3 regions of the Brevibacillus composti genome follow, and region 3 is predicted to be linked to each of the others. Evidence: riboswitches for the same ligand, from Rfam matches in the RefSeq annotation. Region 3 holds a riboswitch; each other region holds the start of a gene.
The links. Region 3 has a riboswitch for thiamine pyrophosphate ahead of thiS (sulfur carrier protein ThiS). Riboswitches for the same ligand answer to the same signal wherever they lie in the genome.
Positions count from the first base shown of each region.

Region 1: linked by a shared signal. The riboswitch ahead of thiC (phosphomethylpyrimidine synthase ThiC) and the one ahead of thiS (sulfur carrier protein ThiS) in region 3 are both predicted to bind thiamine pyrophosphate.
Region 2: linked by a shared signal. The riboswitch ahead of thiO (glycine oxidase ThiO) and the one ahead of thiS (sulfur carrier protein ThiS) in region 3 are both predicted to bind thiamine pyrophosphate.

Region 1 covers NZ_CP066308.1:1,532,957-1,537,017, reverse strand. The annotation lists gene JD108_RS08055 (DUF3899 domain-containing protein) at 127-546, shown strand; gene JD108_RS08050 (DUF6173 family protein) at 575-961, opposite strand; gene JD108_RS08045 (hypothetical protein) at 1,180-1,386, shown strand; gene JD108_RS22670 (VOC family protein) at 1,370-1,717, shown strand; partial or broken gene JD108_RS08035 (LysR family transcriptional regulator) at 1,766-2,287, shown strand; partial or broken gene JD108_RS08030 (thioredoxin family protein) at 2,456-2,593, opposite strand; TPP riboswitch at 2,804-2,916, shown strand; gene thiC (phosphomethylpyrimidine synthase ThiC) at 3,075-4,061, shown strand, end outside.
Region 2 covers NZ_CP066308.1:3,723,141-3,727,201, forward strand. The annotation lists gene JD108_RS18760 (hypothetical protein) at 1-20, opposite strand, end outside; gene thiO (glycine oxidase ThiO) at 126-1,244, opposite strand; TPP riboswitch at 1,340-1,452, opposite strand; gene JD108_RS18770 (excisionase family DNA-binding protein) at 1,519-1,764, opposite strand; gene JD108_RS18775 (glucose-6-phosphate isomerase) at 1,721-3,112, opposite strand; gene JD108_RS18780 (hypothetical protein) at 3,353-3,532, opposite strand; gene JD108_RS18785 (hypothetical protein) at 3,593-3,739, opposite strand; gene JD108_RS18790 (YqkE family protein) at 3,739-4,014, opposite strand.
Region 3 covers NZ_CP066308.1:2,354,007-2,358,067, forward strand. The annotation lists gene JD108_RS12110 (thiazole synthase) at 1-527, opposite strand, end outside; gene thiS (sulfur carrier protein ThiS) at 533-736, opposite strand; TPP riboswitch at 945-1,055, opposite strand; gene kapB (kinase-associated lipoprotein KapB) at 1,091-1,474, opposite strand; gene JD108_RS12125 (alanyl-tRNA editing protein) at 1,531-2,745, opposite strand; gene JD108_RS12130 (DUF2203 domain-containing protein) at 2,843-3,229, shown strand; gene JD108_RS12135 (hypothetical protein) at 3,423-3,659, opposite strand; gene JD108_RS12140 (glycoside hydrolase family 18 protein) at 3,765-4,061, opposite strand, start outside.

The DNA.
Region 1 (4,061 bases), 820 kb from region 3:
ACAACAAAATACTATTATTCTGAATTGTCAGTCAAGTTTAATTTCAAAAAAATGCTGTTTTCTTTGGAATTTTATTTCTTTATTCTTTGACAAGATTCGAGTTTTTTCGGGAAAGGAGTGGGGTCTATGCGTAGCCAACCTCTTCGCAGCACTTTTCACATGCTCTCCAGCCTCGCCGGACCGCCCCTGTTTGCCACGCTGTATGCACTCTTTTTCGCGAATCAGCCTACGTGGCAGGGATGGGTAGACGGCCTTTCCTACGGGTCTTTGCTGGTCCTGATGGCTTGGGGCGTCCTGTTTGTGATTCACGGGGGGTTTTTTACGGCTTTTTGGCTGAGCTGCAAGCGTTTTTTCGCATCGTGGCGGCGGCAGGAAGATTTCCTGCGGCAAGTCGAAGGAACTGCTGATCCCTATATGGGGGCCGGGGACGAAAAACAGGAAAAAGCCGTGTACCAGGCGGAACCTGTTTCACACGGCTTGCTTTTATGGGCAGGTGTCGGCTATTTTTTGCTGAGCTTTCTCTGTTCACTCTCGGTCTCTCTGTAGACAAACGAGAAAGCCGGATCCGGCTCTATCATTCCGACTTGGAGAGAAACCCGATCGGCTTCTTGGGCTCAATCGGATTGACCCGCTTGACGGCCATGAGGAGAAAGCTGATTTGGGAGACATGCTGAATCAACTCCACTAACGATCCATTTTCCAGCGTTCCGTAAAAACGGATCAGACTCGGGTCGCAATAGCCCAAATGGGTGACGTGGAAGGTGATCGACTGGCCAAAGCTCACCAGGCGCATGGCCACTTGATGCTCTTCGTCCAGATTCCTGTCAAACTCGTTGATCATCGTGATCAGCCGCTGGCAAAATTGACTCGCCCGTTCGGCATCCATGCCTTCGTATGGCAAAGACAGATCCGATTCCTGATTCACGACCTGCGGCAACGGCCTGGATAGGTGGTTCATCATCGCTCGCGCCCCCCTCTCATTTGTACAGCAGCAGCTCTTGCTTCTATCCTATCATTTCTATGAAGCTCCTGGAAAGGCGGGATTTTACCCAACCAGGAGAGTTTTCAGGCAACTCTTTTTCATGCAATCCGTATAGCTGAATGAGCAAGACAGCAAATGGATCTGGAGGGGTGGCAGTGGGACTCTTTCGTCGATTTTTTTCTCGATACTCATGTCTGGTGTACATCGCAGTTGGCGATGAAGCCTATGCGCGGATCTCGGGCAAGCTGCACAACCACGGCGTTCGCTACCGGACCAAATCTCCCCTGGGAAATGTGTGGAACAACGCTTCCCACACCTTTCCTCCTCGCTCTGAAATGTTTACCTATGAATTCTATGTCATGCCGGAGGATGAGCATAAAGCCTTGCATGCCATTCACAGCTAAGACTTGCGCCACGACCTTCATCGCCCTTTTGCCGCCTGCCCCACGCCCTGTAACCGGTGCAAACAGCAGGAAATGTAAAAACGAAGCAGAACATGAAGAGTTAAGCATCGTAACAACCGGTCCCGACGAGGTCCCCGGAATCAACGGCGGCATATCGCTCGGACCGAAGGATTATCCCCATGGGATCAGAATCACGATCGAAGTCGATTCGATCGATGAGGTGATCGCCCGGGCCGTCGGGCAGGGTGCCCAGATCGTTCGGGAAAAGATTAGTTCGATGACTTCTACTTGGCCTATCTGGCTGATCCTGTCGGATTGGGGATCGGTTTGATTCAGCAAAAAAAGTAGGGTCATTGCTAGATTTTGTTTGCCTAATTGCATGGAAAGGGAGGGGCGCTGGTTGGAACTCAAGCAACTGGAGTATTTTTTAGCCCTCGCACAAGAACTGCACTTTACCAAAGCGGCCGAAAAAGTGGGGATCTCCCAGCCCTCTCTGCGTCAGCAAATCCGCATCTTGGAAGCCGAGATCGGCATGCCGCTTTTCGATCGGATCGGCAAAAAAACGGCGTTAACTGAGGCGGGACACATTCTGCGCAGCCATTCACAGCGCGTATTTCACGAGTTAGCCCAAGCCCGGGCCGCCATCCGCGAACTGCAAGGCATCCAAAGAGGGAGGCTGTCGATCGGTTCCCTGCTGACCGTCTCCCATTACCTCTTGCCTCCCGCAATTTTCTCTTTTCACGAGCAATATCCCGGCGTAGAGCTATCCGTGCTGGCTATGCGGACGGGCGACATTCGCGCCGCTCTGTTGGAAAATCAACTGGATATGGGCATTGTTTTCCTGCCCATGCTCGACGAAGAGCTGGAAAGTCACCCTTTGGCAACAGAGGAGCTGGTCCTCGCATTTCTCGGGAATAAAGAGGTTGCTGCGATTCCCTTCTCCGCTCCGATCAGAAGAGAGATCGCCTACGGCTTTGCGCACATCTTCCATGCTCGCACCAAAGTTGATGTGGTAAACGGCACCATTCAACACCAGCGCCGGCACGGATTGGACGCCGATGCGTTCCGCCTCCTCAATCTTGTCCGGCTGATCGGCGAAATGAATCACTTCTACCTCCGTTTTCGAGCGGTCCAGATACTGCAAGAGGGCTTGCTGGGCATCTACGCAAACGGTGCATCCCGCGTGATAAAACGTTGCTTTTGTCATGGTATTCTGTCCTCCTCTCGTATTTGATACAGGGGCCCCGTATCTATTACGTTAGCGGTTTGGAAAGATCGGTTCAATTTCAAATCCACTATCATTAGCATTGGGTTTTCCTATGATCCTGACATATTAACGCGGTTCGCTGCTGGAAATCCTTGCACAAATCACTTGAAACCTCTCCACATTAGGGGTATGATGGTCTCGTAATCACCAACACATACGCACGGGAGCTTGGAGATGACCAGGCTGAGAGGACGGCTACTCTGTCGTCGACCGTTGAACCTGAACTGGGTAATGCCAGCGGAGGAATTGTCTATATGACTCGAAAGGACGTTGTCTGTTTTTTCTGGATCTTTGTCCTTTTCGCTCTCGCGTCTGGCGTCGCAGGTCTTCCTGCGGCGTTTCCTTTCGTCATTGGACGCGTTTTCTTCCGCCTCCCTCAGGGTTCATGCCACGTGCAAACCATGACAAGGAGGTTTTTTTCATGTCCATGCCACAAACTTCTCCCCTGGAACTGAACACTGTCCAGCCATTCCCCGGCAGCCGCAAAGTATACGAGGTCGGCAGCCGCCCCGACATCCGCGTCCCGATGCGGGAGATTCAGCTGGAGCCGACGCGAGGTGTGTCCGGCGAAACACCCAATCCGCCCGTCCGCGTCTATGACACCAGCGGCCCCTATACTTCGGACGGCTACAAGGCCGACATCCAAAACGGCTTGCCCGCCCTGCGCGAAAAATGGATCGCCGAGCGGGCGGATACGGAGAGGTACACGGGACGGCCCGTACAACCTGCCGATGACGGCTACCGGTCTGAGGAACAGCGCGAGGCCACCCCCGTCTTCCCCCGCGCTGGCCGCATGCCGCTTCGAGCCAAACCGGGGAAAAATGTTACCCAGCTCCACTACGCACGGCGCGGCATTATCACCCCGGAGATGGAGTTCGTCGCGATCCGCGAAGGGGTGTCGGCAAAGTTCGTCCGGGACGAGATCGCCAGCGGACGCGCCATTCTCCCGGCAAACATCAATCATCCGGAGTCGGAGCCGATGATCATCGGCCGCCATTTTCACGTCAAGGTAAACGCCAATATCGGCACTTCTGCGGTCACCTCGTCGATCGCGGAAGAGGTGGAAAAGATGATGTGGGCCACCCGCTGGGGCGCCGACACGATCATGGATCTATCGACGGGCAAGCATATTCATACCACCCGGGAATGGATCATTCGCAACAGCCCAGTCCCGATTGGCACGGTCCCGATCTACCAAGCGCTGGAGAAAGTGAATGGCAAAGCCGAAGAGCTGACGTGGGAGATCTACCGCGACACGCTGATCGAGCAAGCCGAGCAAGGCGTGGACTACTTTACGATTCACGCGGGCGTGCTGCTCCGCTACATTCCGCTGACGGCCCAGCGCGTCACCGGCATCGTCTCCCGCGGCGGCTCGATTCTGGCATCATGGTGCCTGGCTCACCATCAG
Region 2 (4,061 bases), 1.4 Mb from region 3:
TCCTTGCGTGACTCTTCCATCGGAAGAACTCCTCCCCTCTCACGTTTCCTTATTACCATATACGACAGCCTATGGGGAGGTGTCTAAATTCGAGAGGGGACCAGCCTATTTTCACATCCTCCCGGTCATCTCTTATCGCTCGCCGCTAAAAAACGGGCTGGCGAAAAAGGAGCGAGCGGCCCGTCTTGTCCATCCACCAAATAATCGGACATGCTGACGGCGGTGACAGGAGACAGGAGTATGCCGTTGCGGAAATGGCCCCCTGCCACAAAGACCCCCTCCCACCCTGGAAGAGGCCCGAGCAGCGGGAGACCGTCCGCCGCAGCTGGACGCAGTCCCGCCCAGGCTTGCAAAAAGGCGGCGGATTGCAGCACGGGCACATAGGGGATCACCCCTTGCAGCACATGCGTCAATCCGTGCAGGGTTACCTCCCGCTGAAAGCCTGCTTCGTCTTCCGTGGCGCCGAGGACAATCTTGCCATCCCGCTTGGGCGTGATATAGCCGCCTGATCCAAAAATGACGGTCTGCAGGGGAACCCCGATGGAAGAGACGGCGGCCACCTGTCCTCGCACCGGCCTGACCAGCACAGATACCCCCAGCCAATCTGCGATCATGCCCGCCCAGGCTCCGGCTGTAATCACCGTATGGGCGGCGGGAATCATCCCCTGTGTCGTATGCACGCCGGTGACGCGGCTCCCTTCAGAGGCCATTCCGGCCACGGCGCAGCCCGAAAGCAGGCGGACCCCCTGCTGCCGGCAAGCCATGACGAGAGCCGAGAGGAGCATCCGATTGTTGATATGGCCCTCCCCCGGCGAATAGATCCCCGCCGTCACCCCTTCAGTGAGCAGCGGCTCCAGCTCCCGCAGCTCTTTACCGGTCATCCAGTGGACATCGTACCCGGCTTCCTTTTGCCACTCGTATTTTTGCCGCAGGGAGCGCTCTTCGTCTTCTGTCAATGCCACCGTCATAACGCCCGAGCGGCATAGCTGCACCTCGATTCCGGTCGTCTCCTCCAGTTCCTTAGCCCAGCCTGGATACAACTGCAGAGATTTCATCCCGAGATCAAGCAGCGGCCCCGGCTGAGAGAATTCCTTCAGCGGCGCCAGCATGCCTGCTGCAGCAGAGGAAGCCTGTCCTCCCCATTCTCCTTGCTCCACGACGGTTACCGCCATGCCTCGCTTCGACAGCTCATATGCCAGACTGAGTCCAATGATGCCTCCACCGATCAGTACGAAGTCGGTCATGTTCTCTCTCCTTCTCTCCACAGAAAAGCCCACCCTCTCCGGCAGGAAAAGGTGGGCACAACCAAGCATCCCATCGCATCGCCGGGACTCGCAGCTCCGGCGTGCAGCCACTTCCCTGCGCCAGCATGATCTGGATCAGGTGCAAAGGGTCGACGGTCGCAGCTTCCGTCCTCTCAGCCCAGCGTGATGGACTCCCCCAGTTACTTTTCGTTCTATTCTGTTCATGTTTCAGTATAGTCCTCCCTCCCGGTGCATGACAAGAAGGAGATCACGCCTAGTCTTCATCCTTCACATCATAGCTCTCCGGGATCGGCTCCTGCTTTTCCGCTTCCTCGAACGCGCGCAGCTTCTTCATCTGCTCCAGAAAATGCTGGAATTGATCCTTGTTGATGAGATACTCTTCTCCGTTGTGAACGGCTCGAATCCGTCCCTCGCGAATTTTTTCGAGAAGAAACGGCATTGGCAAATCCAGGTATTCAGCTGTCTCCGCTACGGTCAGATAGGTTTTTGTCGTTTCCATCGATTCTCGCTTCCAATTCCGCTTTTCGTTTTTCAAAGCCAGGCCGCCCGAGCAGGGCGAACATATTGGTCTTGTACGCTTCCACGCCAGGCTGGTCAAACGGGTTGACGCCCAAGAGGTAGCCGCTGATCGCACAAGCCTTTTCAAAAAAATAGATCAGCTCACCAAAATGATACGCTGTCATCCGCGGAATTTCCACTAGAAGATTGGGCACGCCGCCATCGGTATGTGCCAAAATCGCTCCCCGCAGGACACGGGCGCGGACGTATTCCATGCCTTTCCCGGCGAGGTACTGCAGGCCGTCCAGATTGTCGGGATCATCGGCAATCGTCACATCCACTTCCGATTTCTGGACCGACAGAACGGTTTCGAAGAGGTGACGCTGGCCGTCTTGCAGATATTGGCCGATGGAGTGAAGATCCGCCGAGTATTCGGCAGCGACGGGGAAGAGTCCCTTGCCCCCCTTGCCTTCGGACTCCGCAAACAACTGCTTCCACCACTCTCCAAAGAAGCGGAACCGGGGCTCGTAGCTGACCAGGATCTCGATCAGCTTCCCCTGGCGATAGAAGAGATTTCGAACCGCTGCGTACTGATAGCACGGATTTTGGTCCAGGTCGGGCGAGGCGAAGCGCTCCCTGGCGCAGGCCGCTCCCTGCAGCAGCTCGTCGATGTCGATCCCGCCGGCCGCCATGGGCAAAAGACCGACCGGCGTCAAAATGGAATAACGGCCGCCAACGTCATCCGGTATGACAAAACTGGCGTAGCCTTCACGGTCGGCAAGCTGCCGGAGCGCCCCCTTTTTCCGGTCCGTTGTCGCATAGATGCGCGTGCGCGCCTGCTCTTGCCCGTACTTTTTCACCATCCAGTCCCGAAACAGCCGAAATGCGATCGCCGGCTCCATGGTCGTCCCGGACTTGGAGACGACGTTCAGCGAGACATTTTTCCCCTCCAGCAGTTCCAGCAGATGAACCAGGTACACCGAGCTTACGTTGTTTCCGACAAAATAAATCTCGGGACCGCTTCTCCTGCCGGCAGGGAGCCGGTTGTTGAAGTGGTGACCGAGCATTTCCAGCGCAGCCTTCGCACCCAGATACGATCCTCCGATCCCGATCACGATCAGCACATCCGAATCAGCGCGGATCTTGTCCGCTGCCTGCCTGATCCGCTCCCGTTCGGGCTGACAGAGCTGAATCGGCAAATCGAGCCATCCGCGAAACTCACTCCCCGGCCCCGTCCCGAGGTGAAGCTGTGTATGTGCCCTGCACACTTCAGCAGCAAGCTGATCCCAGTCGTGCTGCGCAATGAATTCGCACGCATGGGAGTAGTCGAATCGAAGTGCCTGGTTCATGGCTCCCTCCCTGAGAATTCTTGCGTACTTCCTACCATCTTACGGATGGAGAGAAGCAAGAGTTCGGCCAAGGAAAGCCCACTTTTCCTGCTTTCGGTTCTACCTAATGCGTCTTCTCAAAAAGCAAAAGCAGCTGTTCAATCACATCGCTTGATTGAGCAGCTGCTTTTTCCCTTGCGAGCATAACCTGTCTCCGAGCAACGATCCAGCCTCCATGAGCGGGGGGCGATTTACGGCTGTTCATGACAAGGCGGGAGTATCCGTGACGAGCTTCAGGAGAAAGAAGAGCGTAATTCCGAAGCTGGCTACCACCCACCACAACAGTTTTCCCCCGGGTCTCCCCTCCTTGTAGATGCCAAGCAACCGCCAGGTACCCACCGCCACACAGATGACGCTGACAAAGAGCAGGATGGTCCCCACGGTGATTCCCCCTTTCCCCTTCTTCTAGGTATATGGGAAAAGGGCACTAAAAATCCCTGCTCAATTTTTCTTCTTGCCCAGCCGGGAGAGGATCCCCTTTCCCCGCTCCTTGATCGCCTCGTCCCTGACGTCCAGCTCCCGGCGCTTGAGCATGCCGTTTTTCGACGTATCCGGCCGCCCTTTCTCCCGGTTTTTCTCCTCTGTCATCAGCTGTATTTACCTCCGCCCTTTTTCTCATAATCCTCGAGCAGTTCGGCAAAGCTCTTGTTTCGTTCCCGCTCTTCCTGTTCGCGCTTTTTCTGCTCGGCTGCGGCTTGCAGAGCGCGTTCCTGCTCTTTTTTCATCGTCTGCTCCAACTGCTTCAGTTTGCCCAGCGCATTCTCGCTGAGCATCTCCTTGAGGTTGAGGCCTGTCTTTTCCGCAAGTCCCGCCTGCTCCTGCCGGGACTCTTGCGGCTTTTGCCTCCGCTGTTTTTTTGCCATGAGGGATTGCTCCTTTCCGCTGTTACCTATGATCGAATCGGCCTCAT
Region 3 (4,061 bases):
TCCTCGATGATGAAGCGCAGATAGTTTTCATTGAGAATCCCTTGACCGGAACCGATCGGCGAGGCACCCGGCATGACCGCATGAACACCGACTTCTTGGAGACGGCGGGCGAGAATCGGGTCGTCATTGGTGTAGGTCAGCACGATAAAGCCTTCTTCGACCAATATGCGGGAGGCTTCCAGCGTACCGATCGGATCGGGCAAGAGGGTCTTGGGATCGCCAATCACCTCCACCTTGATCATGTCGCACAGGCCGGAAGCTTTGGCCAGGCGGGCAATGCGCACTGCCTCTTCGGCCGTGTAGGCGCCCGCGGTATTGGGCAGCAATGTGAACTTTTTCAAGTCCAGCTGTTCCAGAAAATTCGGTTCATGCGGATTTTCCAGATTCAAGCGGCGAATCGCAAAGGTCAAAATCTCCGCTTCGGAGACCTCCACCGCTTTGCTTTGAATCTCCAGATCGGAGAATTTTCCCGTCCCGAGCAGCAAGCGGGAGCGAAATTCATATGGTCCGATTTTCCATGTGTCCATCCTGATCATCCTCCACCGACAAAATGTACAATCTCAATCCGGTCGCCCGCCGCAACAGGCGTCTCCTCGTAGCGGGTACGGTCGATAATCTCTCCGTTTCGCTCGACGATCACGATCTTTTCCTGCAATTGATAGGAAGCGAGGAGCTCGCGAATATTCGTGATCGCCGCGGCCAGCTCCACGCCCTTGCCGTTCAGTTGAACAAGCATAATCCCCCTCCTTCTCTTCACAAATCCGTCATGCGGGGACGAAAAAAGGCTTCTCCTCCTGCGCCATGACGCAAACAGAAGGAAGAAGCCGTGTATACGGTACACCCGAGGCGGATAAAAAAAACCATCCGCCCCGGATGGTTTTGGTTGCTCATCTGCCTATGCCGAACGCCGGGCCCATGTACAGGCGCCGACAACGACGTGATCGCTGATAGCTGATACCTCTTCCTCCGCTGGCATGACCCAGGTCAGGTTCAACGGTCAGTAACGCATTCGTTACAATCTCAGCCGATTTTGCCCGGCCCCCGTTTGGTATTGCGTGACACTATTCAATTCGCTTCCTACACTATCATGCTATTGGCCGTTTGTAAAGGTTTCCTTGTACATTTGCTCCAGCTCCACCAGGCAGCGCTCCGCCCATCGGACGGTCTTGCGAAGTTTCTCCATTTCCCGCTCCAGAGCAGCCTTCGCGGATTCCTTGTAGTCGGGCAAAGCTCCGTTATAGCGGATGACGCTTTGCGCCGGCACCATGATTTTTTCCATGTACGAGAGCGCGGGTCTCTGGTGAAAGAGCGGGACATCAACTTCCAACGGATTGTGCAGATCTCCCTGTGTCGGATATTTGGTGACCGCCATGACTTTTACCAGCAGCTTTTCACCGTGGTTCTCCAAGACCTCTGTCAGGTACTCGCCGGTCTTGTGACTTACCCGCACGATATCTCCCGGGTTCCAGGTCATCATCTGTTCTTCCCTCCAGTGTCGTATTCATCCGTCGTCAGGGCAGCTACGCTGCGTCAGGCGTTTGCTCTGCTTACCAGCAGCTGGCGGGCGTGGGCGAGCAAATCTTCCGCAGGCAATGTCGGCGCCCCACCGCCTTGAGCCATCGCCGCACTTCCTCCGCCTTTGCCATCGATGAGCGGCAGCGTCTCTTTCAGCAGTTGATTCATCTCCGCTTGGACGGCTGTCCCTCTGGCAAAGACCAGCTGCAGCTTTTCTCCTGTCGTCGCCAGCAGCACGATGGCTTGCTCTTCGCGAGAAACGATCTGTCTCGCCAGTTGCTGCAGCTCCTGCATACTGCGTCCGGCAAACGAGGCCTGCATCAGCCATTCGCCGCCAGCCAAACGCTCCGCAGACTGGAGGGCGCGCTCAGCCTCGGCGGCGAGCAATTCCGCCTCTCTCTGCTGCAAGCTCTCCTTCAGCGATTCTTTCTCCGCGAGGACACGCTCCAGCACATCGGCCAGCTCTTGCTCGCTCGTTGCAAGCAATCCCGTTACTTTCTGCAGCAGCATTTGCTTGCGGGCGTGATCGGCCAGCGCTCTCCAGCCGCAGACGAACTGGACGCGGATATTGCCGCGATGACGCTCCCAGCCGATGATCTTGATTGGCCCGACTTCTCCCGTCGAGCGCGGATGCGTGCCGCCGCATGGGTTGTAGTCAAAATCGGGGATGATTACCACCCGAACATTCTCCGTGACAGCAGGCGGTTTGGTGAGCGGCAGCGAAGCCAGCTCTTCCTCTGTGACAAATCGCGCCTCAATCTGCCGATTTTCCAGCACGATTTGATTGGCCTGCCGCTCTACCTGTTCCGCCAGCTCAGCCGACAGGGAGTCGAGCTGCACATCGATCGTGACATGCTCCCGCCCCAGATGGAAGGCCACCGTCTGGGCGTCCGCGATCTTGATAAAAGAAGCGGACAGGATATGTTGACCCGCATGCTGCTGCATCGCATCAAACCGTCGCTGCCAATCGATGCGGCCCGTGACCTTTCCGCTTCCGCCGGTGAGCGGACGATCCAGGCGATGCCGAATCTCCCCTGCTACTTCCTCCACATCGATCACGCGGCAATCTCCCAGCGTACCCGTATCGCAGGGCTGCCCGCCTCCGGTGGGGTAAAAGGCGGTATGGTCCAGCACGACATACGCGGTGCCGTCCTCTTCGGTGCCGCACCGCAGTATGGCCGCTTCAAAGGTAGTCAGATACGCGTCCTGATAGTATAATCTGTCGTTCATTGTGTCTCCTTCCTCAGCATCGCCGCACCCGGCGCACCATTCTTCCATTTCCTCCCTCCCATGCTTCCCTGTATAATGGATAGTGGAGGTGTTAGGTATGAGCAAAAAATATTTTACTATCGATGAAGCTGATCTCCTACTCCCGTATGTACGCGAAGAACTCTCCTTTTTGCAGGAGACCAAGCGCCGCTTTACCCGCATGTACCAGGAATTGCAGCAGATAAAAAAGCAGCAGCCATCCGATGAGCACGCTATTTTTACCATGGAGTGCCAGCTGGAGTTTATGGAGCTGGAGGCACAAATGCATATCCGCCAGCTCATGGATAAAGGGATTCAGGTCAAAGATATCGACATCGGTCTGTTCGACTTCCCTGCGCTGATTGACGGCGAAGAGGTTCTCCTCTGCTGGAAGGCGGGAGAACCCCGGATCACGCACTATCACGGCCTGACGGATGGCTTTTCCGGACGCAAGCCGCTGGAGTAGGGGGGCCGGCCGGAGCGGCTGTCGCCCTCTGGTTATCGCTTGCTGCCTCCGTACTGGCCTGCGCCTCCGGTTCTGGCATGCTGCCTACGGTTCTGGCCAGCCGCCCTCGTTTCTAGCCTGCTGCCTCCGGTTCTGGCCAGTCGCCCTCGTTTCTAGCCCGCTGTCTCCGGTTCTGGCCAGCCGCCCCTCGTTTCTAGCCTGCTGCCTCGACGAGCTCGGCCATTTTGGCTTCGCGCGCGCTCCGTTCTTCAGCCGATGCCAGGTCGTATTTTTTCAACAGGTGAAACAGCTCGTTCAGCCGCTCTTGCGACTGCGGCTTCTCCAGCATGCTGCGCAGCCGCTCACCAAGCTGTGCTGGCAAATAAGGGGTCTGTTCCGCGAGTTTGCCGAGGACATCCTCCGTACTGTGATTCAGTCTGCACTCTCCCATGATCTCCCACCTCCTGCTTTTGCCACCATCATACCATGTTCAGGCGCAGGAAAAAAAGCGTACAACCCTCTCGGAATGTACGCTTTTCTTACGTATATCGGTGTTTCATCTGCGCTTCCTCACACGGAAGTTCTCCTCGATCAGCAGCCAGTTTTGTGGAAAAGGCAATCCCAGCTTCCAGTAGCTGACGCCGCGCAGCCCCAACTCTTTGACCAGATTAAATTTGGCCTGGATCGATCGGGCGTCTTCAAACCAGACGCGATGACGCCTCCCCCGGTCGTCCGTATACTCAAAAAACGGGGCCTGGGCCTCGCTGTCATACTGAATGGGCACCTGCCTCTGCTGCGCCAGCGCTGTCGCTGCCCGCGGACTGAGCGCGCGGGCCGTCGTTCCTGCTTCATA